DNA from 2 places in the Cytobacillus firmus genome. Region 2 is predicted to be linked to the other one. Evidence: a T-box and tRNA genes for the amino acid it is inferred to sense, from the RefSeq annotation. Region 2 holds a T-box; the other holds one or more tRNA genes.
The links. A T-box is a leader RNA that pairs with one kind of tRNA and senses whether it is charged. The one in region 2 lies ahead of pheS (phenylalanine--tRNA ligase subunit alpha), so its partner is inferred to be a tRNA-Phe.
Positions count from the first base shown of each region.

Region 1: it encodes a tRNA-Phe, which carries the amino acid that the T-box ahead of pheS (phenylalanine--tRNA ligase subunit alpha) is inferred to sense. The anticodon was not compared.

Region 1 covers NZ_CP098323.1:1,125,994-1,140,560, forward strand. Annotated here, with positions in the region: rRNA gene NAF01_RS05890 (23S ribosomal RNA) at 1-1,594, shown strand, start outside; rRNA gene rrf (5S ribosomal RNA) at 1,720-1,836, shown strand; tRNA gene NAF01_RS05900 (tRNA-Asn) at 1,856-1,930, shown strand; tRNA gene NAF01_RS05905 (tRNA-Ser) at 1,934-2,024, shown strand; tRNA gene NAF01_RS05910 (tRNA-Glu) at 2,040-2,114, shown strand; tRNA gene NAF01_RS05915 (tRNA-Val) at 2,119-2,194, shown strand; tRNA gene NAF01_RS05920 (tRNA-Met) at 2,207-2,280, shown strand; tRNA gene NAF01_RS05925 (tRNA-Asp) at 2,284-2,360, shown strand; tRNA gene NAF01_RS05930 (tRNA-Phe) at 2,510-2,582, shown strand; tRNA gene NAF01_RS05935 (tRNA-Thr) at 2,599-2,674, shown strand; tRNA gene NAF01_RS05940 (tRNA-Tyr) at 2,692-2,775, shown strand; tRNA gene NAF01_RS05945 (tRNA-Trp) at 2,783-2,856, shown strand; tRNA gene NAF01_RS05950 (tRNA-His) at 2,868-2,943, shown strand; tRNA gene NAF01_RS05955 (tRNA-Gln) at 3,002-3,076, shown strand; tRNA gene NAF01_RS05960 (tRNA-Gly) at 3,081-3,155, shown strand; tRNA gene NAF01_RS05965 (tRNA-Cys) at 3,174-3,247, shown strand; tRNA gene NAF01_RS05970 (tRNA-Leu) at 3,276-3,364, shown strand; tRNA gene NAF01_RS05975 (tRNA-Leu) at 3,388-3,469, shown strand; gene NAF01_RS05980 (nuclease-related domain-containing protein) at 4,243-5,091, opposite strand; gene NAF01_RS05985 (carbohydrate ABC transporter permease) at 5,338-6,279, shown strand; gene NAF01_RS05990 (carbohydrate ABC transporter permease) at 6,279-7,106, shown strand; gene NAF01_RS05995 (ABC transporter substrate-binding protein) at 7,174-8,460, shown strand; gene NAF01_RS06000 (sensor histidine kinase) at 8,869-10,683, shown strand; gene NAF01_RS06005 (response regulator transcription factor) at 10,661-11,389, shown strand; gene NAF01_RS06010 (ThuA domain-containing protein) at 11,405-12,145, shown strand; gene NAF01_RS06015 (Gfo/Idh/MocA family protein) at 12,147-13,175, shown strand; gene NAF01_RS06020 (Gfo/Idh/MocA family protein) at 13,185-14,210, shown strand; gene NAF01_RS06025 (sugar phosphate isomerase/epimerase family protein) at 14,232-14,567, shown strand, end outside.
Region 2 covers NZ_CP098323.1:3,905,784-3,920,350, reverse strand. Annotated here, with positions in the region: gene ytxC (putative sporulation protein YtxC) at 1-485, shown strand, start outside; gene thrS (threonine--tRNA ligase) at 951-2,882, shown strand; ribosomal protein L20 leader region at 3,381-3,504, shown strand; gene infC (translation initiation factor IF-3) at 3,681-4,184, shown strand; gene rpmI (50S ribosomal protein L35) at 4,200-4,400, shown strand; gene rplT (50S ribosomal protein L20) at 4,427-4,786, shown strand; gene NAF01_RS19820 (DUF1294 domain-containing protein) at 4,905-5,177, shown strand; gene NAF01_RS19815 (TVP38/TMEM64 family protein) at 5,241-5,810, shown strand; gene NAF01_RS19810 (hypothetical protein) at 5,840-6,253, opposite strand; gene NAF01_RS19805 (dUTP diphosphatase) at 6,395-6,886, shown strand; gene NAF01_RS19800 (M42 family metallopeptidase) at 6,994-8,079, shown strand; gene sspI (small acid-soluble spore protein SspI) at 8,381-8,587, opposite strand; gene NAF01_RS19790 (TrmH family RNA methyltransferase) at 8,729-9,478, shown strand; T-box leader at 9,555-9,832, shown strand; gene pheS (phenylalanine--tRNA ligase subunit alpha) at 9,898-10,935, shown strand; gene pheT (phenylalanine--tRNA ligase subunit beta) at 10,978-13,392, shown strand; gene rnhC (ribonuclease HIII) at 13,533-14,471, opposite strand.

The sequences.
Region 1 (14,567 bases), 2.2 Mb from region 2:
CGAATGCCTAAGGTTTCCTGAGGAAGGCTCGTCCGCTCAGGGTTAGTCGGGACCTAAGCCGAGGCTGAAAAGCGTAGGCGATGGACAACAGGTTGATATTCCTGTACCACCTCTTTACCGTTTGAGCAATGGGGGGACGCAGGAGGATAGGGTAAGCGCGCTGCTGGATTAGCGCGTCCAAGCAGTTAGGCCGGTAACGAGGCAAATCCCGTTACCATACAGGCTGAGCTGTGACGGCGAGGGAAATTTAGTACCGAAGTTCCTGATTCCACACTGCCAAGAAAAGCCTCTAGCGAGGGAAAAGGTGCCCGTACCGCAAACCGACACAGGTAGGCGAGGAGAGAATCCTAAGGTGAGCGAGAGAACTCTCGTTAAGGAACTCGGCAAAATGACCCCGTAACTTCGGGAGAAGGGGTGCTCATTAGGGTGAATAGCCCTGATGAGCCGCAGTGAATAGGCCCAGGCGACTGTTTAGCAAAAACACAGGTCTCTGCGAAGCCGCAAGGCGAAGTATAGGGGCTGACGCCTGCCCGGTGCTGGAAGGTTAAGAGGAGAGGTTAGCGCAAGCGAAGCTTTGAATCGAAGCCCCAGTAAACGGCGGCCGTAACTATAACGGTCCTAAGGTAGCGAAATTCCTTGTCGGGTAAGTTCCGACCCGCACGAAAGGCGTAACGATCTGGGCACTGTCTCAACGAGAGACTCGGTGAAATTATAGTACCTGTGAAGATGCAGGTTACCCGCGACAGGACGGAAAGACCCCGTGGAGCTTTACTGTAGCCTGATATTGAATTTTGGTACAGCTTGTACAGGATAGGTAGGAGCCTGAGAAGCCGGAGCGCCAGCTTCGGTGGAGGCGTCGGTGGGATACTACCCTGGCTGTATTGAAATTCTAACCCGCGCCCCTGATCGGGGCGGGAGACAGTGTCAGGTGGGCAGTTTGACTGGGGCGGTCGCCTCCTAAAAAGTAACGGAGGCGCCCAAAGGTTCCCTCAGAATGGTTGGAAATCATTCGCAGAGTGTAAAGGCACAAGGGAGCTTGACTGCGAGACCTACAAGTCGAGCAGGGACGAAAGTCGGGCTTAGTGATCCGGTGGTTCCGCATGGAAGGGCCATCGCTCAACGGATAAAAGCTACCCCGGGGATAACAGGCTTATCTCCCCCAAGAGTCCACATCGACGGGGAGGTTTGGCACCTCGATGTCGGCTCATCGCATCCTGGGGCTGTAGTCGGTCCCAAGGGTTGGGCTGTTCGCCCATTAAAGCGGTACGCGAGCTGGGTTCAGAACGTCGTGAGACAGTTCGGTCCCTATCCGTCGTGGGCGCAGGAAATTTGAGAGGAGCTGTCCTTAGTACGAGAGGACCGGGATGGACGCACCGCTGGTGTACCAGTTGTCTTGCCAAAGGCATCGCTGGGTAGCTATGTGCGGAAGGGATAAGTGCTGAAAGCATCTAAGCATGAAGCCCCCCTCGAGATGAGATTTCCCATAGCGTCAAGCTAGTAAGATCCCTGAAAGATGATCAGGTTGATAGGTCAGAGGTGGAAGCGTGGCGACATGTGGAGCTGACTGATACTAATCGATCGAGGACTTAACCAAGTCATTGGTGAATACTCGACAAATTCTTCTTCATACATTATCTAGTTTTGAGGGAACGAAAAAAAGTAAATTTCCTCTTGAAAAATGATAGAAAGACGGTATAATAATACTTGTCTTGAAAATAGTCTGGTGGCGATAGCGAGAAGGTCACACCCGTTCCCATACCGAACACGGAAGTTAAGCTTCTCAGCGCCGATGGTAGTTAGGGGCTGTCCCCTTGTGAGAGTAGGACGTTGCCAGGCTGTTTTATAATACCACTTTTCCGCAGTAGCTCAGTGGTAGAGCATTCGGCTGTTAACCGAACGGTCGTAGGTTCGAATCCTACCTGCGGAGCCAAATGGAGAGCTGTCCGAGTGGCCGAAGGAGCACGATTGGAAATCGTGTATACGCTAACCGCGTATCAAGGGTTCAAATCCCTTGCTCTCCGCCATTTTAATTTCATATTGGCCCCTTGGTCAAGCGGTTAAGACACCGCCCTTTCACGGCGGTAACACGGGTTCGAATCCCGTAGGGGTCACCATTTTGGAGGATTAGCTCAGCTGGGAGAGCATCTGCCTTACAAGCAGAGGGTCGGCGGTTCGATCCCGTCATCCTCCACCATATTATTATTATCGCGGGGTGGAGCAGTCCGGTAGCTCGTCGGGCTCATAACCCGAAGGTCGCAGGTTCAAATCCTGCCCCCGCAATCCGGTCCGGTAGTTCAGTTGGTTAGAATGCCTGCCTGTCACGCAGGAGGTCGCGGGTTCGAGTCCCGTCCGGACCGCCATTTTTTCACAATATAAATAATTTTATGGCTCAGTAGCTCAGTCGGTAGAGCACGACCGAATAAGCTGCCTTGAAATACTTCAGCGTACCGATTGATAAATCGGGACGAAGGACGAAGCCAAATTTTATTTAGGCAAAATATCTTAATATGGCTCAGTAGCTCAGTCGGTAGAGCAAAGGACTGAAAATCCTTGTGTCGGCGGTTCGATTCCGTCCTGAGCCACCTTGTTTTGTGATTAGCCGGTGTAGCTCAATTGGTAGAGCAACTGACTTGTAATCAGTAGGTTGGGGGTTCAAGTCCTCTCGCCGGCACCACTTTTTTATGTTAATATGGAGGGGTAGCGAAGTGGCTAAACGCGGCGGACTGTAAATCCGCTCCTTCGGGTTCGGCAGTTCGAATCTGCCCCCCTCCACCATTTATATAGGGGTATAGTTTAATGGTAAAACGAAGGTCTCCAAAACCTTTGATGTGGGTTCGATTCCTACTACCCCTGCCAATATTGTTATGGCGGCTGTGGCGAAGTGGTTAACGCATCGGATTGTGGCTCCGACACTCGTGGGTTCGATTCCCATCAGTCGCCCCATATTTTAATGTAACAGTACAAGTGTAACTCTCATATAAATGTATTATGAATTGATCATTGGGCTATAGCCAAGCGGTAAGGCACCGGACTTTGACTCCGTCACTCGCAGGTTCGAATCCTGCTAGCCCAGCCATTTTGCGGAAGTAGTTCAGTGGTAGAACATCACCTTGCCAAGGTGGGGGTCGCGGGTTCGAATCCCGTCTTCCGCTCCAGAATTTCTTTGTTTTTATGGCGGCATAGCCAAGTGGTAAGGCAGAGGTCTGCAAAACCTTTACCACCGGTTCGAATCCGGTTGCCGCCTCCATAATTTAAATCTTGATTCGCTGATATACGCCGGGGTGGCGGAACTGGCAGACGCACAGGACTTAAAATCCTGCGGTAGGTGACTACCGTACCGGTTCGATTCCGGTCCTCGGCACCACAAGATTTATTACATTTTAATATGCCGGTGTGGCGGAATTGGCAGACGCGCACGACTCAAAATCGTGTTCCTTCTGGAGTGTCGGTTCGACCCCGACCACCGGTATCTGAAAAAAAGGTTTCCTTAATAGGAAACCTTTTTTTGTTGTTAATTTATATCCCTGCTAATTTTGAAGGACATTAATCATCCATACAACTATTTTTCTGATTATCACCAATTGTTTCAATGCAGAGTTCCGAACGGTTCAGAGGGTGGTTTTGAATAGAGTTCTGAACTGTTCGGAAGCTTCCTATGCTACAAGATAAACCAAGTTTGAATTAATGAAGCAAATAATGGATGTGGTGTAGCTCCAAAGTAGATAACTCTTTATTAGCAAACGAGAATGAAAGAGTTAAAGCATAGGATAGAAACTACATCTTCTCAAAATTAAAAGAAGTTGCGTCAAACCATAGGATAGAAACTACATCTTCATCAAAATTAAAAGAAGTTGCGTCAAAGTATAGGATAGAGACCACATCTTCACTAAAAACCCAAAGAAGCTGCGTCAAAGTATAGGATAGAGACCACATCTTCACTAAAAACCCAAAGAAGCTGCATCAAAGTATAGGATAGAGACCACTTCTTCACTAAAAATCCAAAGAAGCTGCATCAAAGTATAGGATAGTAACCACATCTTCACTAAAAACCAAAAGAAGGTACGTCAAAGGATAGGTTAGTAACCACATCTTCATTAAAATCCAAAAGAAGCTGCATCAAAGCATAGAAACCAGGTCTCCACTAAAAACAAAAAGAAGGGCAGCTTCAAAGCATAGAATAGATACAAGGTAGCCTACTCTCTATACCTCAAGGGAATTTGAATACTTTGACCAAAATACATTTCAAAAAGGTTCATAATAGGATGTCTTACCAAATCCATTGATCTGATATTGCTTAGATAAGATTTTTTGAGTGGATCTTTTTGAGTTTAGAATATTACAAAACATATGAATAGACTTGGTTGTTATTTTTTCTTCAGGGAATAGTATTTTATATTCTTCAACACTCCTCAATATAGCAAATTCAGTTTTCTCAATTGATCCGCAGCCGCATTTTAAATTGTTTTTATTTAATAAAGACATAAATAAGCCACAAGAAGTACATTTAACCCCCTTTTCTAATTCTTCAAAAGTATACTTAAAATGCCTGCCATAAGGAATATCTTTCATATGAAGCGACATTAGCTTTTCCGCCAGCATAAAATGATTTTTAGTTGCCGGCTGGGATTTCATTTTCAATGTGTCTAAAAAGCGATTAAGCTGCGCTGGAAATATAGCAGGAAGATTCATTGCGGCCTGATACAAATGAAATTCGGGGTTAATAAAAATAAGAAGAGCCTTAAGTGGGGTTTTTACTCTCAATTCATGCAGAAGTCTTCTCAGGAGTGATTCACTTCGCTGCAGCTGCAGAAGGGGGTTTTTCACTTCGTTTTTTGATGGTGCTGTGTACCATCTGTCTTGATCGATATAGAAGTCTCCTTCATAATTCTTGACTTCAAAAATATAAATACAGTCTCCAGTGATTAATAGTGAATCTATTTGGAAAAGGGTGTTACTGTAATCGAACAATAAATCATTAAGAATAATCCATTCCTCAGACGATTGTTCCAGCAGTTGATCAAATTGCTGCTCTCCTGAAAAACCTTTTTCTAAATTAAGAAAGTAGCTGTAATCTTTAGGGGAAAGCCGCATTCTTCCCTGTAAACAGCGAAGCAGCTTTAATTCCTCTGGTTCATACCGAAGTTTTACTATCATAATTCACATCCCTATATTCAAGATAGCTTCATTCTATGCAATGTTTTCCATTAACACAAGTTATACCCTTTGAAAAAGTCAAAATATTGCACCATTTAGTCAATTCAGTCACCTATATATGCAAACGGTTTCAAATATAATGTAGGAAAGCGTTTGCAAGAGAAGAGGGGGCGGTGAAGAGAGTTGGAGACAAAGGTTGAGATCGGGGAACCGGTAATTAAGTCAGAGATTAAAACAGTTTCCAGGAAAAAAGCAAATTTGAAAAAGATCTTAACATACCTTGCTTTTGTAGGACCGGCATTAATTTTTTTCCTGGTGATACAGATCTTTCCTTTCCTAATGGGGATTTATTATTCGTTTACGTCCTGGAATGGAGTTAGTTCTGTAGTTGAGTGGGTTGGGCTTGAAAACTATATAAAGATTTTTAAGAGTGATCCCAAGTTTTTTGATTCCTTTATATTTACTACTAAATTTATGTTAGCTTCGGTTATTATTAGTAATTTACTAGGGTTTGGGCTTGCATTATTATTGAACGCAGCCTTGAAGTCCAGGAATTTATTGAGGACTGTGTTTTTCATCCCGAATGTTATTGGGGGATTATTGCTTGGGTTCATCTGGCAGTTTATTTTTGTAAAAGGGTTTGCTGCTATCGGTAATCTAACGGATCTTTCAGTTTTTAAGCTTCCATGGCTTGGAGATGAGACAACAGCATTCTGGGGCATTGTAATTGTGTTTGCCTGGCAGATCAGCGGATATATGATGGTTATTTATATTGCAGCACTGCAGGGGGTTGATCAGACACTGCTTGAGGCAGCAAGAATCGATGGAGCATCAAGCTGGACACTGTTGACAAAAATAATCATTCCGCTTATTTTACCGGCATTTACGATTTGTTTCTTCTTAACGATATCAATGGCATTTAAGATTTTTGACCTGAATATTTCACTGACAGGCGGCGGGCCATTTAACTCGACACAATCGGTTGCGATTAACATTTATCAAGAGGCATTCCAGAATAACCGGTATGGTCTTGGTACCGCAAAATCGATTTTATTCTTCCTTGTGGTAGCTATTTTTACAACGGTTCAGGTGATGATGACGAAGAAAAGGGAGGTTGAGGCATAATGAATCCCAGATATACGAAGGTTACGCTGCTGCTGGAGATCATCGGAATTCTATTAGGAATCATATTCCTCATTCCTTTTTACTTCGTGTTCATTAATTCTGTAAAGGGTTTTGCAGATATCCTGATTGATGCTGCAGCATGGCCGCAGGAATTTTTATTCTCCAATTATCTGAAGGTATGGGATATCATTAATTTCCCTCGGGCCTTCTGGAATTCACTTATAATAACGGTAATCAGCAATATTGGACTGGTTGTCATCAGTTCTATGGCTGCCTGGAAGATGGTTAGGACTCCGGGGAAATTCAGCAAAATCCTGTTTGTTTTATTTGTATCTGCGATGGTTATTCCATTCCAGACCGTTATGATTCCTCTGATGAAACTCGGTGGCACGCTGAATCTGACAAACAGCATACCTGGTCTCATCATTATGTACTTTGGCTTTGGTGTACCATTATCACTTTTCCTTTATCACGGTTTTATTAAAACAGTTCCAATCGAGATCGAAGAGTCGGCCCGAATTGATGGGTGCAGCCAGTTTGGCGTCTTTTGGAGAATTGTTTTTCCGCTTCTGAAGCCAATAACTGTAACGGTTGTCATTCTAAATACATTGTGGATCTGGAATGACTATCTGCTGCCGCTTCTGGTGCTTCAGGATGCAGAGCTTAGGACGATTCCTTTGGCCACAAGCTCATTCTTCGCACAATATACAAAGCAGTGGGATATGGGACTGGCTGCCCTTGTGATGGGCATTACACCGGTCATCATTTTCTTCCTGTTCCTGCAGAAGCATATTATAAAAGGCATTGCACAAGGATCCATTAAGTAGTGGTAGAGACTTTTACATCCAAAGAGGCTGTGAAAGTTTATATAAAATTATTCAGGGGGGAAACAAAATGAAACGCTTTGCTCTATTACTGCTGTCATTGATTCTGATGGCCGGCATTATGGCGGGCTGTTCTTCTTCCAGCTCTTCAGGGGATGAAAAGCCAAAGGATGATTCAAAAAATGGTGATGAAGTGGTAACACTGAACATGTTCCAATTTAAAGTGGAGATTGCCGATCAGCTTCAGGAAATGATTAGCGAATTCGAAAAAGAGCATCCAAATATTAAAATTAAGCTTGAGTCTGTCGGAGGCGGAGCTGATTATGGTGCCGCATTAAAAGCGAAGTTTGCTTCCGGAGAACAGCCTGACATTTTTAATAATGGCGGATTTAAGGAACTGGAGCTTTGGAAAGAGCATCTTGCTGACCTTTCAAATGAGCCGTGGGCAGAGCATGTACTTCCAATTGGAAAGGTGCCAACGACCGATACAGATGGCAAGCTTTATGGAATGCCGGTAAACCTGGAAGGATACGGGTTTATTTATAACAAGGATTTATTTAAAGAAGCGGGAATTACTGAACCGCCTAATACGATTTCTGAATTGAAGGATGCTGCTAAAAAGCTCAAAGATAAAGGAATTACCTCTTTCTCTGCCGGTTACGGTGAGTGGTGGGTCATTGGACAGCATTTGTTAAACATTCCATTTGCACAGCAGGAGGATCCTGTTGCATTTATTGAAGGCTTATACAGCGGATCTGAAAAGTTAACCGGCAATGATAAATTTAAAGAATTCAAAGAAGTTCTTGATACTGAAATTAACTTCGGAAATGACAATCCGTTAACAACTGATTACAATACGCAAGTCACACTATTTGCTTCCGGCAAAACAGCTATGCTTCAGCAGGGGAACTGGACAGAGAACATGATTCTTGAAATTGACCCTGACATTAATATGGGATTCCTCCCGATTCCTCTGACTGATGATGAAGCTAAGGCAGACCGTTTACCGGTAGGCGTACCGAACAACTGGGTTCTTAACAAAAACTCTGAGCATCTTGAAGAAGCCAAGTTATTCCTTAACTGGATGGTTTCATCTGAAACAGGCAAACGTTATATCACAGAAGAGTTTGCTTTCATTCCAGCCTTTGACAATATTGAGCCAACAGGTTTAGGGCCACTTGGAAAGCATATTCTTGAGTATTCTAAGGAAGAGAAAACGATTCCTTGGACATGGTTCAGATGGCCGGATGGTGCAAATAAAGAGTTTGCAGCAACAATCCAGGAATATGCTGCCGGAAAGATTGATTATGATACGGTTGTTGAACGCTTCCAGGCATCCTGGGATAACTTGAAATAAATTTTGGTGAAACGGGAAGCATGTCTGCAAAAGATATGCTTTCTGTTTTCTATTTTTATCGCAGTCTAACGGGCAGTAAGACCCCCACTTCAAGACTCAGAGGAATCAAAGGAGGATAAGCGGGGGTCAAACTGCCCGTAAAGGCCTGATTGGTGAGATACAGTGAAACTTGCCGACGCGCAGGCAGAGGCTTAGTTGAACCAATCGGGTTCGTAGTGTCGATTGATCGAAGCGCTAGCGGAGATCTTAGCGACACTAGAACGCGACTAACAATCAGTGGGGGATAAGGAAAACCCCCACTGATTGAAGTTTCACTTTATAATCCGGAAAATCCCATAGAAAAAAGGCATCCCCAAAAAGGGAAGTTGCTTTATACTATTGTAAAAGAGATAGCAGCGGGGGATGTAAATGTTCAAAAGGAGCATTAGGAATAAACTGATTGTTCTATTAATGGTTGCCACAATCGTTCCATTTGGGGCGTCTATTATCATCACTTACTACCATACAGCCGAATCCTTGAAGGACCAGGCCATTAAAGAAAATAGCAACCTATTATATCAAGGAAAAGTGAACCTGGAGGGGTACATAAATGAACTGGATGGGCTGACACTATCTCTCTACAATAATCCAGGTTTTATAAACTTTTTAAAAGATCCGAGGAAGGAAAATAATTACCAGGCTGTCGAAGCTGTAAGAAATGTAATTTCGACCATATTGTATGCTGAGGAAAATATCAAACGGGTTAATATAGCAGTTGCAAAGGAAGATCGGCTTATAACAGCGAGCCGCCGCTCTACTGTTGTTTTTTCAAAGAGGCTGACAAATGCCAATCAGGAATATTACGAAAAAGCGGAAGAAAGTCCAAACAATATGTTTCTTGAGCCGGTCCATAAGATAAAGGATCCTGATGAAAAGAAGCCTGAGAATGTAATTACGCTTCACCGGTCTTTAATCAATATTCCAGCGGATGATCTATTGGCCTATATATCATTGGAGTTTTCACCGGATCAAATAACTAATATCAGCCGCAATCTTTATTCGGGGGAAAATGAAGAATTTTATATTATATCTCCTGAAGGTGACATGATCTATCGTTCAACGGATGAAGCTGATAACGGAGATAAAACACCTGAGTGGATTGATTGGGTGATAGGGGCAAATAAAGAAAAAGGCACGGCTGAATGGGAGGAAGATACATTCAGCGGTGTAATGATATACGATCAATTATCGCAAAATTCAGGCGGCTGGTATCTTGTTAAGCGAGTCCCATATACCACTTTATATGAAAGTGCATTCAGTGTGGCAAAAATCAATATCATGTTTGGCGTAGTCGGGCTGTGCCTGGTTATTCTCGCCACGTTATTTATTTCTGTCAGGATTACCTCTCCCATCAGAATTCTCCTCAAAAATATCGATCAAGTTGAAAAGGGAAATCTTGATGTCCGTTTTAAATCTTTCGGTAATGATGAGATTGGTTATCTCGGGGATCGATTCAGGCAAATGATCGATAAAATTAATGATCTGATTAATCGGGAGTATAAGCTTCAGCTTGAAAATAAGACAAATCAGCTTAAGGTTCTGCAGTCACAGGTTAATCCGCATTTTTTATACAATGCATTGCAGTCAATTGGAACTGCGGCCTTGAAAAATCAGGGCCCGCAAATTTATTCTTCTGTTACCCGCCTTTCAAAAATCATGAGGTACAGCATGAATATGGAGGAGGGGATGGTTCCTCTTCAAAAAGAGATTGACCATACCAAGGCCTACCTTCTGCTCCAAAAGGAACGATTTGGTGATCAGCTTCAGTTTAATTTTCAGCTTGATGATGAAGCATTGGGGTTCCCTGTCCCGAAAATGATATTACAGCCTTTAGTGGAGAATTACTTTAAACACGGCTTTGATGCACGCGAAAAAACTGGAGAGGTTAAAATAACCTGCAGACAGGATGAATTTTACCTGGATCTTCTTATTGAGGATAATGGCACAGGCGTTTCTGAGAGCAGGCTGGAGGAAATCCGGATGCATTTGATGAATGACAGGATAGGGCAAAAGGGTGAGTCAATGAATATCGGACTGAAGAATGTTTATGTCCGGTTAAAACTTTATTATGGCAGACGGGCTTACCTGCAGCTTAAGAACTTGGAGCAGGGCGGGCTGCTGGTTTCTATTAAACTTCCAAAAAGGATGGAAGGTGGAAAAGATGAAAGCAATTATTGTGGATGATGAACAGCATGTGCGGGAAGGTTTAATGCTTCTTGGAGATTGGAGCCGTTTGGGGATTGACACGATCATGGAGGCGGCAGATGGAAATGAGGCCATAAAGCTGATTAAAGAGCATCGCCCGGAAATCATATTCACAGATATGAGCATGCCAAAGAGAGATGGCATAAGCCTTTTAAAATGGATACATTCTTCAGATCTATCCAGCAAGACGATTGTTGTCAGCGGATATGATGATTTCGACTATATGAGGAATGCCATCTGTTATAAAAGCTTTGATTATATCTTGAAGCCTATCGATCCGGACATTTTGAATGAAATCCTGGAAAAAGCCATTAATGAATGGAAGCAGCAAAATCCTCCAGTAGAATGCCATCAGGAGCAAAACAGGGAAATGAATGTGATCCAGCAAATAGAACAGTTTCTGCTGGAAAGTTATAACAAAGATATTAATCTGCAGGAAATTGCAGATAGATTTTATTTAAGCAGGGAGTACATCTCCAGGAAGTTTAAACAGGAATATCAGGCTACTATTACAGACTTTATAACGAATGTCCGAATGAACAAGGCCAAGGAGCTTCTGCAGAACCATAAACTGAAAATCTATGAAATTGCTTTTCAGGTTGGCTATCAGGATGAAAAGTATTTTAGCAAAGTCTTTAAAAAGACTGAGGGAATTTCCCCAAATGAATATAGAAATATGAATTAAGAAGGAGGAAGATCCATGATTAACGTGCTTGTCTGGAATGAGAATCGCCATGAGCAAAAGGATGAAAAGGTAAGGGCAGTCTATCCTGATGGTATCCATGGTGCCATTGCGGATTTTTTAAGTGGAGAAGATTTTAAGGTGAAAACAGCGACATTGGATGAGCCCGAACATGGACTCAGTGATGCTGTCCTGCAGGAAACAGATGTTTTAGTCTGGTGGGGGCACCTGGCGCATGGGGAAGTTGAGGATGCAATCGTCGAAAAAGTAAAACAAAGAGTACTCGATGGAATGGGGCTGATTGTCCTTCATTCCGGCCATTTTTCTAAAATTTTTAAAGTGCTGATGGGAACTTCCTGTGATTTAAAGTGGAGAGAAGCGGATGAAAAGGAACGAATTTGGATTGTAGACCCGAGTCATCCGATTGCAGAAGGACTTGGAGAATATATTGAACTGGAAAAAGAAGAGATGTATGGAGAACATTTTGATACCCCTGCACCGGATGAGCTTGTAATGGTGAGCTGGTTTGAAGGCGGTGAGGTTTTCCGGAGCGGCTGCACATACAAGCGGGGAAAAGGAAAAATCTTTTATTTCCGTCCGGGACATGAAACGTATCCAACCTATTATCATAAGGACGTCCAGCAGGTTATTAAAAATGCTGTTAAATGGGCGAAGCCGGCTGATCTTCCGGTACCGGTCTATGGAAATGCGGAGCCGCTTGAGAGTATCAGTGTGAAACAGGAAGGAGTGGAGAATTAAGATGAAAAAACTCAAGATTGGGATCATTGGATGCGGAAGTATAGCCAAGCATCGGCATATGCCTGAATATCATGCAAGCAGCGGGGCTGTCATTGCAGCAGTATGTGATATTAATGAAGGGCGTGCAAAAGGATTTGCTGATCTCTACGAGGCGAAGGCATACACCGATTATAGGGAATTGTTGGATGACAAGGATATAGATGCAGTGAGTGTCTGCACCCCGAATTATCTGCATGCCCCAATTTCAGTTGCAGCATTGAACGCGGGCAAGCATGTTTTATGTGAAAAGCCAATGGCCACTTCTATGGAAGAGGCGCAGGATATGATAGAAGCGGCCCATAAAAATGGAAAGAAATTAATGATTGCTCATAATCAGCGCTTTGTTCCATCTCATAAAAAAGCAAAGGAGTTGATTGCAAGGGGGGAAGCGGGAAAAATCTACAGTTTCCGGACTGCTTTTGGACATGGCGGGCCGGAGGGATGGAGTGCAGATGGCAAAGAAAGCTGGTTCTTCAAAAAGGATCAGGCTTTTATTGGCGCGATGGGTGACCTTGGTGTCCATAAGACCGACCTCTTGCGTTACCTTCTGGGAGAAGAGTTTGCTGAGGTCGGAGCATTTGTCGAAACAAGTGCCAAAGCCGGTGCTGATGTCGATGATACAGCCGTATGCGTTTTGAAAACGGAAAGCGGTGTGATCGGTACATTGGCTGCAAGCTGGTCTTACGTATCTAAAGAAGACAATTCTACAATTATTTATGGTGAAAAAGCTATTTTGAGACTCGAGGATGATCCGGTGAACTCTCTCATTGTTCAGTATGCAAACGGTGAAACAGTGAAGTACGAGCTCGGCGGAATCCAGACAAATGAAGAAGGCGGGCAAAAGAGTTCAGGGGTCATTGACCACTTCATTGAAAGTATTTTAAATGAACAGGAGCCTGCCATCTCCGGTTCCGAGGGAATGAAGTCGCTCCAAGTGATTCTTGCTGCCCTGGAGTCCAGCGAAACAAAGCAGATTGTAAGAATTAATTGAGGTGCATCCATGAAAAAACTTCGGATCGGAATTATCGGTGCTGGCGGAATTGCCCAATCCCGGCATATTCCCGTTTTAATGAAATTATCGGAAAGTGCTTCCATAACAGCTATCTGCGATGTGAATGAGGATACTGCACAGCTGGCTGCAAAGAAGTTTGGAATCAGCAGCGCTTTTACAGATTATAAAGAAGTATTCAATGAAACAGATGCCGTGGTTATTTGTACACCGAATAAGTTTCATGCTGAAATTACTGCTGCTGCGCTGGAGGCCGGGCTGCATGTTTTGTGTGAGAAGCCGATGGCCATGACGGCGGAAGAATGCAGGAAAATGATTGAGGCAAGAGACAGGTCCGGGAAGGTATTGGCCATTGCTTATCACTACCGGTTTATGAAAGAGGCACAGGCTGCCAAAAAACTCATTTCAGAAAATGAAATTGGCACTCCGTTTGCAGCCCGGGCAAGAGCGATGAGAAGAAGAAAGGTGCCGGGCTGGGGTGTTTTTATCAATAAGGAACTCCAGGGCGGAGGAAGCTTGATTGATTATGGCTGCCATTTGCTTGACCTCTCGCTTTGGCTTTTGGGAAACCCGGCTGAAACGGAGGTATCCGGTACAGCTTACAATACATTAAGCAAAATGCCTGATCAGGTGAATCTATGGGGCAGTTTTGACCATCAATCCTTTGAAGTAGATGATCATGTGACAGCTTACATAAAATTTGCGAATGGCGCTTCCCTTCTTTTTGAGACTTCCTGGTCTGCCAATATTGAACAGGATGATGAAAGCCTCAGTCTTTCAGGGCAGTATGGAGGAATTGATTTATTTCCCTTCAGTTTAAATCAATCCAAACATGGAATGCTCCTGAATACACGTTCTGAATGGCTCCCGGGAGAAGATGACTATGCTTTAAAGCAGGCACGGAACTTTATTAACAGCTGTTTGGGCAGCGAAGAATTTATGGTTAAAGCAGAAGAAGCACTGCAGACAACCAGGATTATTGATGCGATTTACAGTAGCAGCAATCGAGAAATTTAAGAGAAGCCAGGAGGGGATTTTGTGAAGCTCGGCGTATTTACCGTATTATTTGCTGAGAAAAATTTTGAAGATATGCTCGATCATGTGAAAGCTGCAGGACTTAAGGCTGTTGAAATCGGAACGGGAGCCTATCCCGGTAACGCTCACTGCAGCCTGCAGGAGCTTTTGGAAAGCAATGAACTCCGGGATGATTACCTTAACAAGGTTTTGTCGAGGGGGCTAGAAATCAGCGCATTCAGCTGTCATGGCAATCCGATCTCACCTGATAAAGCATTTGCAAAGGAGTCAGACCGTGTATTATGCGACACGATTAAGTTAGCCAGCTTAATGAATGTTCCGGTTGTTAACTGTTTTTCC
Region 2 (14,567 bases):
TTTCTTTTGATTCATTCGTAAAATTCCGGATGCGCCCGCTTATGAATGAAATGACCAAGTATGTGGAAGTCTCCATCGATGAGTACAAAATGGAACAGGAATATCAGATGTTTATTCATACATTGAGAGATTTCCTGTCAGGCAAGCAGCCAAAAATGAATACGATCCATGTCCTTATGGATGAAGGTGTTTATTTTTATGATGATCAATTGTGTGAAATTAAACGCGGAGAGCTCATAAGGATGATTGACCGCAAGCTATTATCCAATCATCCTGTATATGTGGATTCTGTTACAATTGCGCCGCTGCTCTCTATAGCGCCTTCAGCTATTTATCTCTATTCAGATGATTTTGACCAGCCGCTGGTCAGAACAATCCGCAATATTTTTGAAGAAAGGCTTCAATTAAGCCCTCTTGCAGCTTTTTATCATTATCAAAACGTCCATTCTTATGCCGATGATGAAAAATGTAAAAGATACCCTTGATTTTCCTGAAATAACAAACTATAATAACGTACATATTACAATAATCAAGCAAAAGTTGCGATGAGGATACGGGTATTCTAATACGGTTGAAAGAGAGGGAAGGCAAGGCTGAAACCTTCCTAACACGATCTGAATGCTTACCGCCTCTGAACTCCAGCCAGGAAATGGGCTGGCGGGAAAAGACCGTTATCTTACTACAGAGTCGTTTGTCTTCTATGAAAGCGAGAAGTAGGGTGGAACCGCGTGTTAATATTAACTCGTCCCTTTTTTAGGGACGGGTTTTTTTATTTTTCAAGTGTAAAACGCGTTTTAGGAGCAAAATCTGAATCCAGCTCCAGCGCCTAGCCCCTCGAGGTCACAAGTCAATCCTCCAAAAAAGGAAAGAACGCCTTTTTAGGAGGCTCGCCTTGTGCTTGTCGGGGCTGATCGAGGCGCTTGCGCTTTATAAAAAAGGGAGGAAATATCATGTCAGAAGTTGTTAAAGTTTCGTTTCCAGATGGAGCTGTAAAGGAGTTTCCAAAGGGAACGACAACAGAAGATATTGCAGCTTCGATCAGCCCGGGCCTTAAGAAAAAGGCAATTGCCGGCAAGCTGGATGGAGAAATGTATGATCTTCGCCGTCCAATCGAAAAGGATGGAGCTATTGAAATTGTAACACCCGACTCAAGCGATGCGCTGGAGGTTCTTCGCCACAGCACTGCCCATTTGATGGCTCAGGCGATCAAGCGTTTATATAAAAATGTAAAGCTTGGAGTAGGCCCAGTCATTGAAGGCGGATTTTATTATGACATCGACCTGGAAGAATCACTTTCACCAGAAGATCTTCCAGTGATTGAAAAAGAAATGAAAAAGATTATTAATGAAAACCTTGATATTATCCGCAAAGAGGTCAGCCGCAATGAAGCGGTAGAGATGTTCAAGGAAATAGATGACGAATATAAGCTTGAACTGATCGAGGCTATCCCTGAAGAGGAAACAGTGACAATCTATGAGCAGGGCGAATTTTTTGACCTCTGCCGCGGTGTTCATGTTCCTTCTACAGGCAAATTGAAAGAGTTCAAACTATTAAGCATTGCCGGAGCGTATTGGAGAGGCGACAGTGACAATAAGATGCTTCAGCGGATCTATGGAACAGCTTTCTTCAAGAAAGAAGACCTGGCAGAGCATTTGCGTCTCCTTGAGGAAGCAAAAGAGCGTGACCACCGTAAAATCGGCAAAGAGCTTAACCTGTTCATGAATTCGCAAAAAGTAGGCCAGGGCCTGCCAATGTGGCTTCCAAAAGGGGCAACAATCCGCCGCAATATCGAGCGCTATATCGTGGATAAGGAAGAAAGACTGGGCTATGACCATGTCTATACTCCAATCATGGGAAGCGTGGATCTTTATAAAACATCCGGCCACTGGGATCATTACCAGGAAGACATGTTCCCTGTAATGGAGATGGATAACGAACAGCTTGTTCTGCGTCCAATGAACTGCCCGCATCATATGATGATCTACAAGAATGGCATCCACAGCTACCGCGAACTGCCAATCCGTATTGCAGAGCTTGGAACAATGCACCGCTATGAAATGTCAGGAGCCCTATCCGGCCTTCAGCGTGTACGAGGCATGACTTTGAATGATGCACATATCTTTGTAAGACCTGACCAGATCAAGGAAGAGTTTAAGCGCGTAGTACATTTGATCCTCGAAGTATATAAAGACTTCGATATCAGTGACTACTCATTCCGTCTTTCCTACAGAGATCCGCAGGATACTGAGAAGTACTTTGATGACGATGAAATGTGGGAAAAAGCACAAGCAATGCTTAAAGAAGCGATGGATGAAATCGGCCTCAATTATTTTGAGGCAGAAGGCGAAGCTGCTTTCTACGGTCCTAAATTGGATGTACAAGTTAAAACTGCGCTTGGCAAGGATGAGACACTATCCACTGTCCAGCTGGACTTCCTGCTTCCAGAACGATTTGACCTGACATATGTAGGGGAAGATGGAAAGCCTCATCGCCCGGTCGTTATCCACCGCGGAGTAGTTTCCACTATGGAGCGTTTTGTGGCATTCCTGATTGAGGAGTACAAGGGTGCGTTCCCAACTTGGCTTGCCCCAGTTCAAGTCCAGGTCATTCCGGTATCTCCTGATATTCACTTTGATTATGCGAAAAACGTCCAGGAGCAGCTTCAGGCTGAGGGCTTCCGCGTTGAGCTGGATGACCGCAATGAAAAAATCGGATATAAGATCCGTGAAGCGCAAATGCAAAAAACTCCATACATGCTTGTTGTTGGAGACAATGAAGCAGCTGAAAAAGCTGTCAATGTCCGCAAATATGGAGAGCAAAAGTCAGAAACTGTTTCATTTGGGGACTTCATTTCAGCACTAAAAGCTGAAGTTAAACGATAATAATAAAGTGAAACTTCAATCAGTGGGGGTTTTCCTTATCCCCACTGATTGTTAGTCGCGTTCAAGTGTCGCTAAGATCTCCGCTAACGCTTCGATCAATCGACACTACGAACCCGATTGGTTCAACTAAGCCTCTGCCTGTGCATCGGCAAGTTTCACTGTATCTCACCAATCGGGCCTTTACGGGCAGTTTGACCCCCGCTTATCCTCCTTTGATTCCTCTGAGTATTGACGTGGGGGTCTTACTGCCCGTTAGACTGCGATCAAAAAGGGCTGCATGTGCTGCAGCCCTTTTTAATAAGTTTTTCCATAGAACATTTAAGAGCCGGATGAGATAAACGAAAGAGCTGGCATTAAATTCATTTTGAAAAAATATTAAAATCGTATTGCCAAAAGCGATTAATTTTGTTATGCTTTTCTTCGTTGTGATAAAAGTTATTCGTTTGACAGGGAATCATTCTTTGTGATATAGTAGCTAAGGTAAATTGAATACAGTTTGAGGAAAAGAAGAAGCACCCGCTTCTCACCTGATTGACGCAAAGCGCAGTTGGCAGGTTTTACGTGAACATTTTCTGTTTATATACGTAAGTGTGGGTGTTTTCATCCGCACTTTTTTATTTGGTTAAAAACAGCTCTGATTCCGTCACGGAAGAGAAATGTTTCATAACTTGCGATTCAGCTTTGGTCCGGTGCAGCTTACAGCTTTAAAGTTGTCTGCTAAGCAGGCGCTTGCGCTTTTCTTGACCCAAACGTTGTGTTCGCATTAAACCTTGGAGGTGTCTAGCTATTAGCAAAGATATGTTGTTAAACGAGGGCATTCGCGCCCGCGAAGTCCGTCTTATTGACCAAAACGGCGAGCAGTTAGGTATTAAATCAAAATTCGACGCACTTGAAATCGCTTCTCGTGCCAATCTTGATCTTGTTCTGGTTGCACCGAGTGCGAAGCCTCCGGTAGCCCGTATCATGGACTACGGAAAGTTCAAATTCGAGCAGCAGAAGAAAGATAAAGAAGCTCGCAAAAACCAGAAGATTATCAGTATTAAAGAAGTTCGTCTTAGCCCGACTATTGAAGAGCATGACTTTAATACTAAACTTCGCAATGCTATTAAATTCCTTGAAAAAGGCGATAAAGTAAAAGCATCGATCCGATTCAAAGGTCGTGCCATTACGCATAAGGAAATTGGCCAGCGTGTACTAATTCGATTCGCACAAGCATGCAATGAAGTTGCAATAGTGGAATCACATCCAAAAATGGATGGCCGAAGCATGTTTATGGTCTTAGCACCGAAAAACGACAAGTAAGAGGAGGAATTCCCAATGCCAAAAATGAAAACTCACCGCGGCGCTGCTAAGCGTTTCAAAAGAACAGGTTCTGGTAAACTGAAGCGTTCTCACGCTTACAGAAGTCATATGTTCGCGAACAAATCTCAAAAGCAAAAGCGTAAGCTTCGCAAAGGAACTCTTGTTTCTTCAGGCGATTACAAGCGCATCCGTAACTTATTAGTAAATCTTAAGTAATATCTCGAAATTAGGAGGGAAATAATATGCCACGTGTAAAAGGCGGTACAGTTACTCGCAAACGTCGTAAAAAAGTCATCAAATTAGCTAAAGGTTATTTCGGTTCAAAACATACATTATACAAAGTTGCTAACCAGCAGGTTATGAAATCCCTAATGTATGCTTACCGCGACCGTCGCCAGAAAAAGCGCGACTTCCGCAAACTTTGGGTTACTCGCATTAACGCAGCAGCTCGCATGAACGGTCTTTCTTACAGCCGTTTAATGCACGGTTTAAAGCTTGCTGGCATCGAAGTTAACCGCAAAATGCTTGCTGAATTAGCAATTGCTGACGAAAAAGCATTTGCTGAATTAGCATCAGTTGCAAAGCAGCAGCTTAGCAAGTAATAATTTATACAATAGCCATTCCCTAGGGGGATGGCTTTTTAATTTACTTTTTATGGACAGAAAGCTTCTTTTTCATTTAAGCTCAATACAGACTTAATACATATAAAGGAGAAAGCTCATGATTAAAACAATTGCTCTTATCTATCTGATCATGAATGTGATTGGCTTTTACCTGATGAAGCTTGATAAAGAAAAAGCAAAACGGAATGAGTTCCGTATAAGTGAGAAGAACCTCTGGATCACAGCCTTTTTGAGCGGGGCAGCGGGAATGACTTTGGGTATGAAGACCTTCAGGCATAAAACGAAGCATGTTCAGTTTAAATGGGGACTGCCTTTTTTGGCATTGCTTGAAGCAGGGCTGCTATTGTACCTGGTTATTCAATTGTCATAAACAGTCAGTGCCATCCATAAGCTTTAGGGAACAGCAGGAAAGTCATCGGGGAGAGGTGAAGGCATGAATGATCAATTGACTTTATTGTTTGCTATGGCAGAGACTGCTGGAATTCTTGCTCCCATTGCTTTTATCTTTTTTCATATCATCCGGCAGTTTCTATTTATTCCGGTCCCGCTTGTCTGCATAACAGGGGGAGTTCTTTTTGGCAGTTTTTTTGGCTCTGTTTTCTCTCTTGCAGGGTTAATGATCAGCAGCATTCTATTTTATTTTCTAATCACAAAAATGCCGGGGACGCATGAAAAGCTTTCTTTATTAAAGAAGCGGTGGTTTGGAGAGTATCGGAATTTAACTGTCGGCCAGGTTGCAGTTTTAAGGCTTATCCCTTTTATTCATTATCATTTGCTGAGCTTTTGCCTGATGGAAAGAAACAAGGGATTTAATCAGTTTCTTAAAAATTCATGGATCACTAATTTGCCGCTGGCTGTTTTTTATACCGTTTTCGGAGAATTCATCAGCAGATTTACTCCTTCAATGATTGTCCTGATTTTGCTGTCACTTTCTGTTTTAGTATTTGTACTGAGGGAAAAGGTTACAGTTATTAAATGGAAGGAATTCTTCAAAACAGCATAAAAAAAACGTTCGGGGCTGCCGAACGTTTTTTAAAGATGATCTTTAATTTCCTCGCCTGGAGAAGCTGTTTTGTGCATGAACTCCTTCACAGGGCTTTTCCAGTCAATTTTTGCAGTAGGATAGGCCTCGGTTATCTTTCTTTCAATAAAAAGAAAATCCTCCCTTACCATCCCTTTAAGGGCCGATGTATTGTGCGGCCAGAGGAAAATGGAGACCACATCAAAAGCATTATCAGTGGTACCCAAATACTTTTCACCTTCAAACAAAACCCCTTTATACGTAATCAGGAAGTTCTTCCTGACATTTTCCTGGTCATCCCAAAAATAATATCGTTTCTGTTCGTGGGCAAGCTCTAGCTTTCTCTTGGAATTGAGCAGATATTTTACCGCTGTGTATATAAGAAAAAGAATCAGAGCAAACAATAGCATACGCAGGAGCCACATAGTAACCAGCCCTCCATCTTTATTTTCCTTACTATACGGATGAGATTAAAAAAAGTTTCAACTTTTTTGCGATTTGTTATAATTTTTTTGATGGGCATTATAATGTAAGTTAATCATTAATTTCAAATAGGACGGTGGAAAATGAATTATCAGCAATTATTCCAAATGCAAAAAGGGCTGGACAGCCATATAGAATCAAACCATGGTTTAGAGGAAGCAGATTTATTTGACCGGAAGATACTGGCGCTGCTTGTTGAATTGGGAGAGCTTGCTAATGAGACAAGATGCTTTAAGTTTTGGAGCCTTAAGCCTTCCTCCCCTCAGGATACAGTATTGGAGGAGTTTGTTGACGGTATACATTTCATTTTATCGCTTGGAATTGAATGCGGATTTGACGGGGATAAGGACCTTACTGTTCCTGTGGAAAAGACGGTTTCAGTGAATGGCCAGTTCTTGTCTGTTTATGAAGCTATCGGAAAGTTTCGGACCAGCCGTTCTTTAACAGATTATAAAGAGCTTATTGCAGTTTACTTACATCTGGGGGAAATGCTTGGATTTAACTCTTCGCAAATAGAAAAAGCATATATAGACAAGAATGAAGTAAATTATAAGAGGCAGGCTGAAGGATATTAAGTAATTTTTCCGCCTGCAGCCTGAGGGATTATCCGTCTGATAATTCTTTATATTGAATCCGATGTTCGGTATAATATGATTAAATAAATATTAAGGGAGTCGAAATGATGGCTAAATTAGATGAAACATTAACGATGCTTAAAGAATTAACAGATGCGAAAGGAATACCGGGAAATGAGCGCGAACCGCGCGAGGTTATGAAAAAATACATAATAGCCTATGCTGATGAAGTGACAACAGATGGACTGGGGAGTCTCATTGCTAAAAAAACTGGCAAAGAAGGCGGCCCGAAGATTATGGTAGCCGGCCACTTGGATGAAGTTGGATTTATGGTAACAAACATTGATGATAAAGGTTTCATCCGCTTCCAGACAGTTGGCGGCTGGTGGTCACAAGTTATGCTGGCACAGCGGGTGACGATTGTAACATCGAAAGGAGATGTTACCGGGGTAATTGGTTCAAAACCGCCGCATATTTTATCTCCGGATGCTCGCAAGAAACCTGTTGAAATTAAAGACATGTTCATTGATATTGGTGCTTCAAGCCGTGAAGAAGCGAAAGAATGGGGCGTAAAACCTGGTGACATGGTGGTTCCATATTTTGAGTTTACGGTTATGAATAATGAAAAAATGCTTCTGGCGAAAGCCTGGGATAACCGCATTGGCTGCGCAATTGCCATAGACGTGCTCAAGCAATTGAAAGATGCTGAACATCCAAATGAAGTTTATGGTGTAGGAACGGTACAGGAAGAAGTTGGTCTTCGCGGAGCCCGTACTTCTGCGCAAAAAATCGAGCCGGATATCGCATTTGGTGTAGACGTTGGAATCGCAGGCGACACACCGGGAATTTCTGAAAAAGAAGCCATGAGCAAAATGGGCAAAGGTCCGCAAATTATCCTTTATGATGCATCAATGGTCTCTCACAAAGGCCTGCGTGACCTTGTAACAGACACTGCAGATGAACTGAATATCCCTTATCAATTTGATGCCATTGCTGGTGGAGGAACAGATTCAGGAGCCATTCATGTTACACATAATGGAGTTCCATCCCTTTCAATCACCATTGCAACACGGTACATCCATTCCCATGCAGCAATGCTTCACCGCGATGACTATGAAAATGCAGTAAAGCTGATTGCTGAAGTGATTAAGAAGCTTGACAGGGAAACTGTTGATAAGATTACATTTGAATAAAATGAAAAAACTCCGGCTCTTTCCGGAGTTTTTTTTCGTTTTATCGCAGTCTAACGGGCAGTAAGACCCCCACTTCAAAACTCAGAGGAATCAAAGGAGGATAAGTGGGGGTCAAACTGCCCGTAAAGGCCCGATTGGTGAGATACAGTGAAACTTGCCTACGCGCAGGCAGAGGCTTAGTTGAACAAATCGGGTTCGTAGTGTCGATTGATCGAAGCGCTAGCGGAGATCTTAGCGACACTAGAACGCGACTAACAATCAGTGGGGGATAAGGAAAACCCCCACTGATTGAAGTTTCACTTTATTTAAGACTGCTCTCCAAGGTTTGAAGCATTTCCAGCTTGTCTTCTTCAGAGGAGTTTTTCCAGATTACCTCAAATAATACACCTAAGCCAGGCAGCATTTTTTCTTCCCCATTTTGAATGGCATCCACGATTGTATCTTTCAGTTCATCTTGAGAGTTGCCTGATACATTGTGTAAAATGGCATTGCGCAGGTTTAAATTCACCTTAATGCACTCCTTCCAGATTTAATTCGTTATTATCTTCTCTAATTTTGCTTTTATTATGTATTTCAAATAAGCTATAATGAAAAAACTGTACAGAAAAATTCCGGTTGTACGGGATTTTCTTTAAAAGGAGAGACCGTGTTGAAGCATATACAATCTGCAAAAAATCCAAAAGTTAAAGAATGGAAAAAACTTCTGGCCAGAAAAGAGCGTGACAAAACAGGTACCTTTTTAGTTGAAGGTTTTCATTTGGTGGAAGAAGCACTTAAAGCCAATCAAATAGCAGAAATAATCATTAGTGAAAATAAAAATATGCCTCCCGGCTGGGATTATGGCGACATCCCTGTAACAATGGTTACTGATGACATCATCGGACTGCTGGCGGATACGGAAACACCACAGGGAATTTTTGCTGTCTGCAGCCAGGAGCCATCCACTGAGGAAGTGAAAGGAAAACAGTTTTTATTAATTGATGCCGTACAGGATCCCGGCAATCTGGGCACGATGATCAGGACGGCAGATGCTGCTGGAATTGATGCTGTTATTGTAGGTGAAGGCAGCGTTGACGCATATAACCCAAAGGTGCTCCGCTCTGCACAGGGCAGCCACTTTCATTTGCCGATTTTAAGAGGAAATCTTTCTGACTGGGTCGTCAGATTGAAAGAAAGTAATGTACCTGTCTATGGAACCGCTTTGGAAAATGCCCGGGAATACACACGATATGAGTCCTCTGATTCCTTCGCACTTCTCGTTGGAAATGAAGGGAACGGGGTAAATAAAGAACTCCTCGCTAATACAGCAGCAAACCTTTATATACCGATATTCGGGAAAAGCGAATCACTCAATGTGGCGGTGGCTGCCGGAATTCTTCTTTATCATCTAAGAAAATAGAAAATGGGCGGCAATTTTATGAAAACCGTTTGAAACAGCCTTAAGAATGTAATATAATTAACAGCAAAATTATAAAAATAAAACGATGACGGAGACCAGTACCTTGCAGTCAGCCTTTTCAGGGAGAAAATGCCTAAGACTGAAAGCATTTTTACAGGAAATGCAAGAGAAGTTTCACCTCCTGAGTTGGCATCGGGACCATTGAAAAGTAATGTTGGCGCTCTGCTGAGCGAGCCGCTTCCCTTTTCGATGTAAAGATGTACCGGCATAAGCCGTTATCCCAATGAAGTGAACACGTGCATGAAGTACATATATGTGTTAAAAAGGGTGGTACCGCGAAACCTCGTCCCTTTATGGGGATAGAGGTTTTTTATTTTGGCCAAAAAAGTAAAAGTATTAATTTCAAGGAGGATTTTTAGATGCAAGAGCGTTTAAAGGAACTGCAAACTGAAGCGTTAGAAAAGATCAGCACAGCCGCTGATTTAAAAGAGCTAAATGATATCCGTGTATCCTATTTAGGCAAAAAAGGCCCGATTACTGAAGTGCTTAAAGGAATGGGGAAATTGTCTGCGGAAGAGCGTCCAAAAATGGGGGCCCTTGCGAATGAAGTCCGGGACAGCATTGCTGCCGGAATTGAGAAAAAGCAAAAGCACCTGGAGGAAGCGGCTGTTCAGGAAAAACTGGCTGCAGAAAAAATTGATGTCACTCTTCCGGGAAGACCTGTTAAATCAGGAAACCACCATCCGCTGACACGAATAATTGAAGAAATTGAAGATTTGTTCATTGGAATGGGTTATACAGTAGCTGAAGGCCCTGAAGTTGAAAAAGATTATTATAATTTTGAAGCATTGAATCTTCCTAAAGGCCATCCTGCCCGGGATATGCAGGATTCCTTCTATATTACAGAAGACATTCTTCTTCGAACCCATACTTCGCCGGTACAGGCAAGAACAATGGAGAAGCATGAAGGCAAGGGACCAGTTAAAATCATTTGCCCTGGTAAAGTATATCGCCGTGATAATGACGACGCTACTCACTCCCACCAGTTCATGCAAATAGAGGGCCTTGTTGTAGATGAAAACATCCGAATGACTGATTTAAAAGGAACATTGGAAGTCTTTGCAAAGAAAATGTTCGGTGATGACAGGGAAATCCGTCTTCGTCCAAGTTTCTTCCCGTTTACAGAGCCATCAGTGGAAATGGATATTTCCTGTAAGATCTGCGGCGGAAAAGGCTGCAGCGTATGTAAAGGCACTGGCTGGATTGAAATTCTTGGTGCCGGAATGGTTCATCCAAATGTCCTGGAGATGGCAGGCTTCGACTCTAAGAAATACACAGGCTTTGCATTCGGAATGGGTCCTGAGCGAATTGCCATGCTGAAGTATGGTGTAGACGATATTCGTCATTTCTACACAAATGATGTGCGTTTCTTGAAGCAATTTTCAATTCATGAATAATTAGAAAGCCCGGAGCTGGACAATAACTAAGGAGGATCACAAATGTTCGTTTCATATAAATGGCTGCAGGAATATGTTGATTTATCAGGCGTTACACCTGCAGAGCTTGCAGAAAAGATTACTAAAAGCGGTATTGAAGTTGAAGGCGTAGAGGTTTTGAATGAAGGCATCAAAGGTGTGGTTGTAGGGCATGTCCTTGAAAGGGAACAACACCCAAATGCCGATAAACTGAATAAATGTTTAGTTGATACAGGTGCTGGTGAGCCTGTACAAATCATCTGCGGTGCCCCAAATGTGGATAAGGGACAGAAAGTGGCCGTGGCTACAGTAGGAGCTGTTCTTCCAGGCAATTTTAAAATAAAGCGTGCCAAGCTGCGCGGCGAAGAATCGAATGGAATGATCTGTTCGCTTCAAGAGCTCGGCATTGAAAGCAAGCTGATTGCAAAGGAATACTCTGAAGGCATTTATGTTTTCCCTAATGATACAGAGGTTGGCCAGGATGCTCTTGAGCAGCTTAATCGTGACGACCAGATTCTGGAGCTTGGATTGACACCTAACCGTTCTGACTGCTTAAGCATGCTGGGTGTTGCATATGAAGTGGCAGCTATTTTAGGAAGGGACGTAAAGCTTCCTGCACCTCAAGCTGAGACTTCTTCCGAGAGGGCATCTGATTACATTGATGTTCAGGTGGACGCAAAGGAAGATAATCCTCTTTACGTTGCGAAAGTAGTAAAAAATGTAAAGGTTGGCCCGTCTCCTGTATGGATGCAGGCGCGTTTAATGGCAGCAGGCATTCGTCCTCACAATAATGTGGTGGATGTCACAAACTACATTTTGCTTGAATACGGGCAGCCGCTGCATGCTTTCGATTATGACCGGCTGGGATCGAAGCAAATCCTTGTCCGAAGAGCAAATGATGGCGAAGTGATTGTTACTCTTGATGATGCAGAGCGTGAGTTAACATCAGATCATCTTTTAATAACAAATGGGACAGAGCCAATTGCACTTGCGGGTGTCATGGGCGGGGCAAATTCTGAAGTGCAGCCTGACACTAAAAATGTGATTATCGAATCAGCTTATTTTAAAGGTGCAACAGTAAGAAAAGCATCAAAAGACCATGGCTTAAGAAGTGAAGCAAGTGCCCGCTTTGAAAAAGGTGTGGATCCAAACAGGGTTAGAGCTGCTGCAGAAAGAGCTGTTCAACTGCTTGCACAATATGCGGGCGGAGAAGTACTTGAAGGTTCTGTAGAAGCTGATGCACTGCAAGTGAAACCTGCCGTGGTGTCTGTAACACTTGAAAAAATCAATCGTGGCCTTGGCACGGAATTATCCATGAAAGAAGTAGAGGATATTTTTGCCCGTCTTCAATTTGCGACGAATACTGATAACGATACAATTACGGTTACAGTTCCCACTCGCAGAGGCGACATCACGATTGAAGAAGACCTGATTGAAGAAGTTGGCCGTTTATTTGGCTACGATAATCTGGCATCGACTTTGCCGATTGGATCGTCTACACCAGGGCATCTTACCCAATACCAGAATAAACGCAGATTGGTCCGCCGCTTTCTTGAAGGTGCGGGGCTATATCAGGCAGTAACTTATTCATTAACAAATGAAGCAAAAGCGGCTCAATATGCACTGGAAGAACGCAAGCCTGTGCAGCTGGCAATGCCTATGAGTGAGGACCGCAGCCTGCTTCGGTTAAGTATTGTTCCTCAGCTTCTGGAGGTATTAAAATATAATTCGGCACGCCAGAACGACAGCCTGGCTGTTTATGAAACAGGAGCAGTGTTCCTCTCCAATGGAGAAGAGGAATTGCCTGAAGAGCGTGAGCATCTTGCCGGTGCGGTTACTGGCCTATGGCACAGCCATCCATGGCAGGGAGAAAAGAAGCCGGTTGATTTTTACGTTGTAAAAGGTATCCTTGAAGGGTTATTTGAAAAGCTGGGACTTTCTGATAAAATTGAATTCCGTCAAGCGCAAAAGGATGGAATGCATCCTGGCAGAACAGCAGAAATATTGCTTTCCGGGGAATCAGTGGGATTTGTCGGCCAAATCCATCCAACTGTCGAAAAAGAACTTGATTTGAAAGAAACCTATGCATTTGAGCTTTCATTAAAAGCGATTTTGGAAGAAGAAGTTTCACCTTTGCAGTATGAAGCTATTCCGCGTTTCCCTTCAATCACAAGGGATATTGCACTTGTGGCAGATCAGGGAACAGCAGCAGGCGAGCTTAAAGGGATCATTAAAGAAGCTGGCGGCAAATTATTAAAAGACGTCCATGTTTTTGACTTGTACGAAGGCGAACGGATGGAGCCAGGCAAAAAATCGCTTGCTTTCTCCCTTAAGTACTTCGACCCTGAACGTACTCTGACGGATGATGATGTAACAAAAGCGCATGACAAAGTATTAGAAGCTGTGAAGGAAAAAGCCGGAGCAGTATTGAGAGGATAAATTGAGGAAGGCAGCCTAGGGGCTGCCTTTTCTTTGTTTGGCCGATAAACTCTGATTATTAGCCGAAAAGTACTCAATGGGATGAAGGTCTCTTAAACTGTAAAAAAGCATCCAATCTCCTTAGATTGGATGCTTCATTATCAGTTATATTTCCTGTTATACAGCTTCATTGCCTTTTCAGTATTCGCAAAGTGCAGTTTTACAAAAGAAGGCAATACCTCTCGTCCTTTTTCCTTGATAAGCCGGGCAGCCGCCTCATCAACCTTCGGACCTGCACCTTTAGTGAGCCGAAAACCGGCCTTTGTGCTCAGGTTTTCAAAGTGGCGCACAAACGCATACCGTGCCAGGATGGATGCTGCTGCAACAGCCAGATGAATTCCTTCAGCTTTTGTACTGAAAAAGACACGCTCCCTCTGTATGGTCTGCTGGTTTTTCAAATAGTTGAAGTAAATCTCTTCCTTGGCAAATTGGTCAATCAGAATGGCTTCAGGCTTTTCAGGAGAGATTTTCCCTAATACATGCCCGATTGCCTGATTGTGCAGCAATGCTTTGATTTTCCCCTGCGACATCCCTGATTGCTGAAGTTTATTATATTTTTCATTATGCAGTGTTAACAGGCTGTGGGGAACGATATCTTTGATCTGCTTTGCGATTTCAATGATTTTTTCATCTCCCAGATTTTTTGAATCCTTAACTCCAAGCTCCTTCAGCAAAGGAATTTGATCTTTCTTTACGTAAGCTGCAACCACCGTAATGGGGCCAAAATAATCCCCGGTACCCACTTCATCTGAACCAATAACAGAAAGGGAACTGATATTTTCAGGCAGGCTGGCTGCGGCAGGGCTGGCTTTTTTGCTGGGCTGTGCACTGCGGGCGGTATCTCCCCACTTTTTAGCCTCTGCTTCACATCCGCTCCCTTGGAAGAGAACCTTTCCTGATTTATAGGCAGTGATCGAACATCCTGGCACTTTTGCAGCAAATACGCTTCCTGGAGGCTGCTTGTCATTTAGGCTGCCTGAATAATGGGCCTTCATTTTTGAGATTTCACTTGTTTTTTTTAAAAGTACTACCTGGCTCATATTAATTCTCCTCATCTTAGTGTACTGTTGAATTTATTCCTTTATTTGGAAAAACCTTGCATTAACTGAGCTCATCTGACATGCTTTGACTTCCCA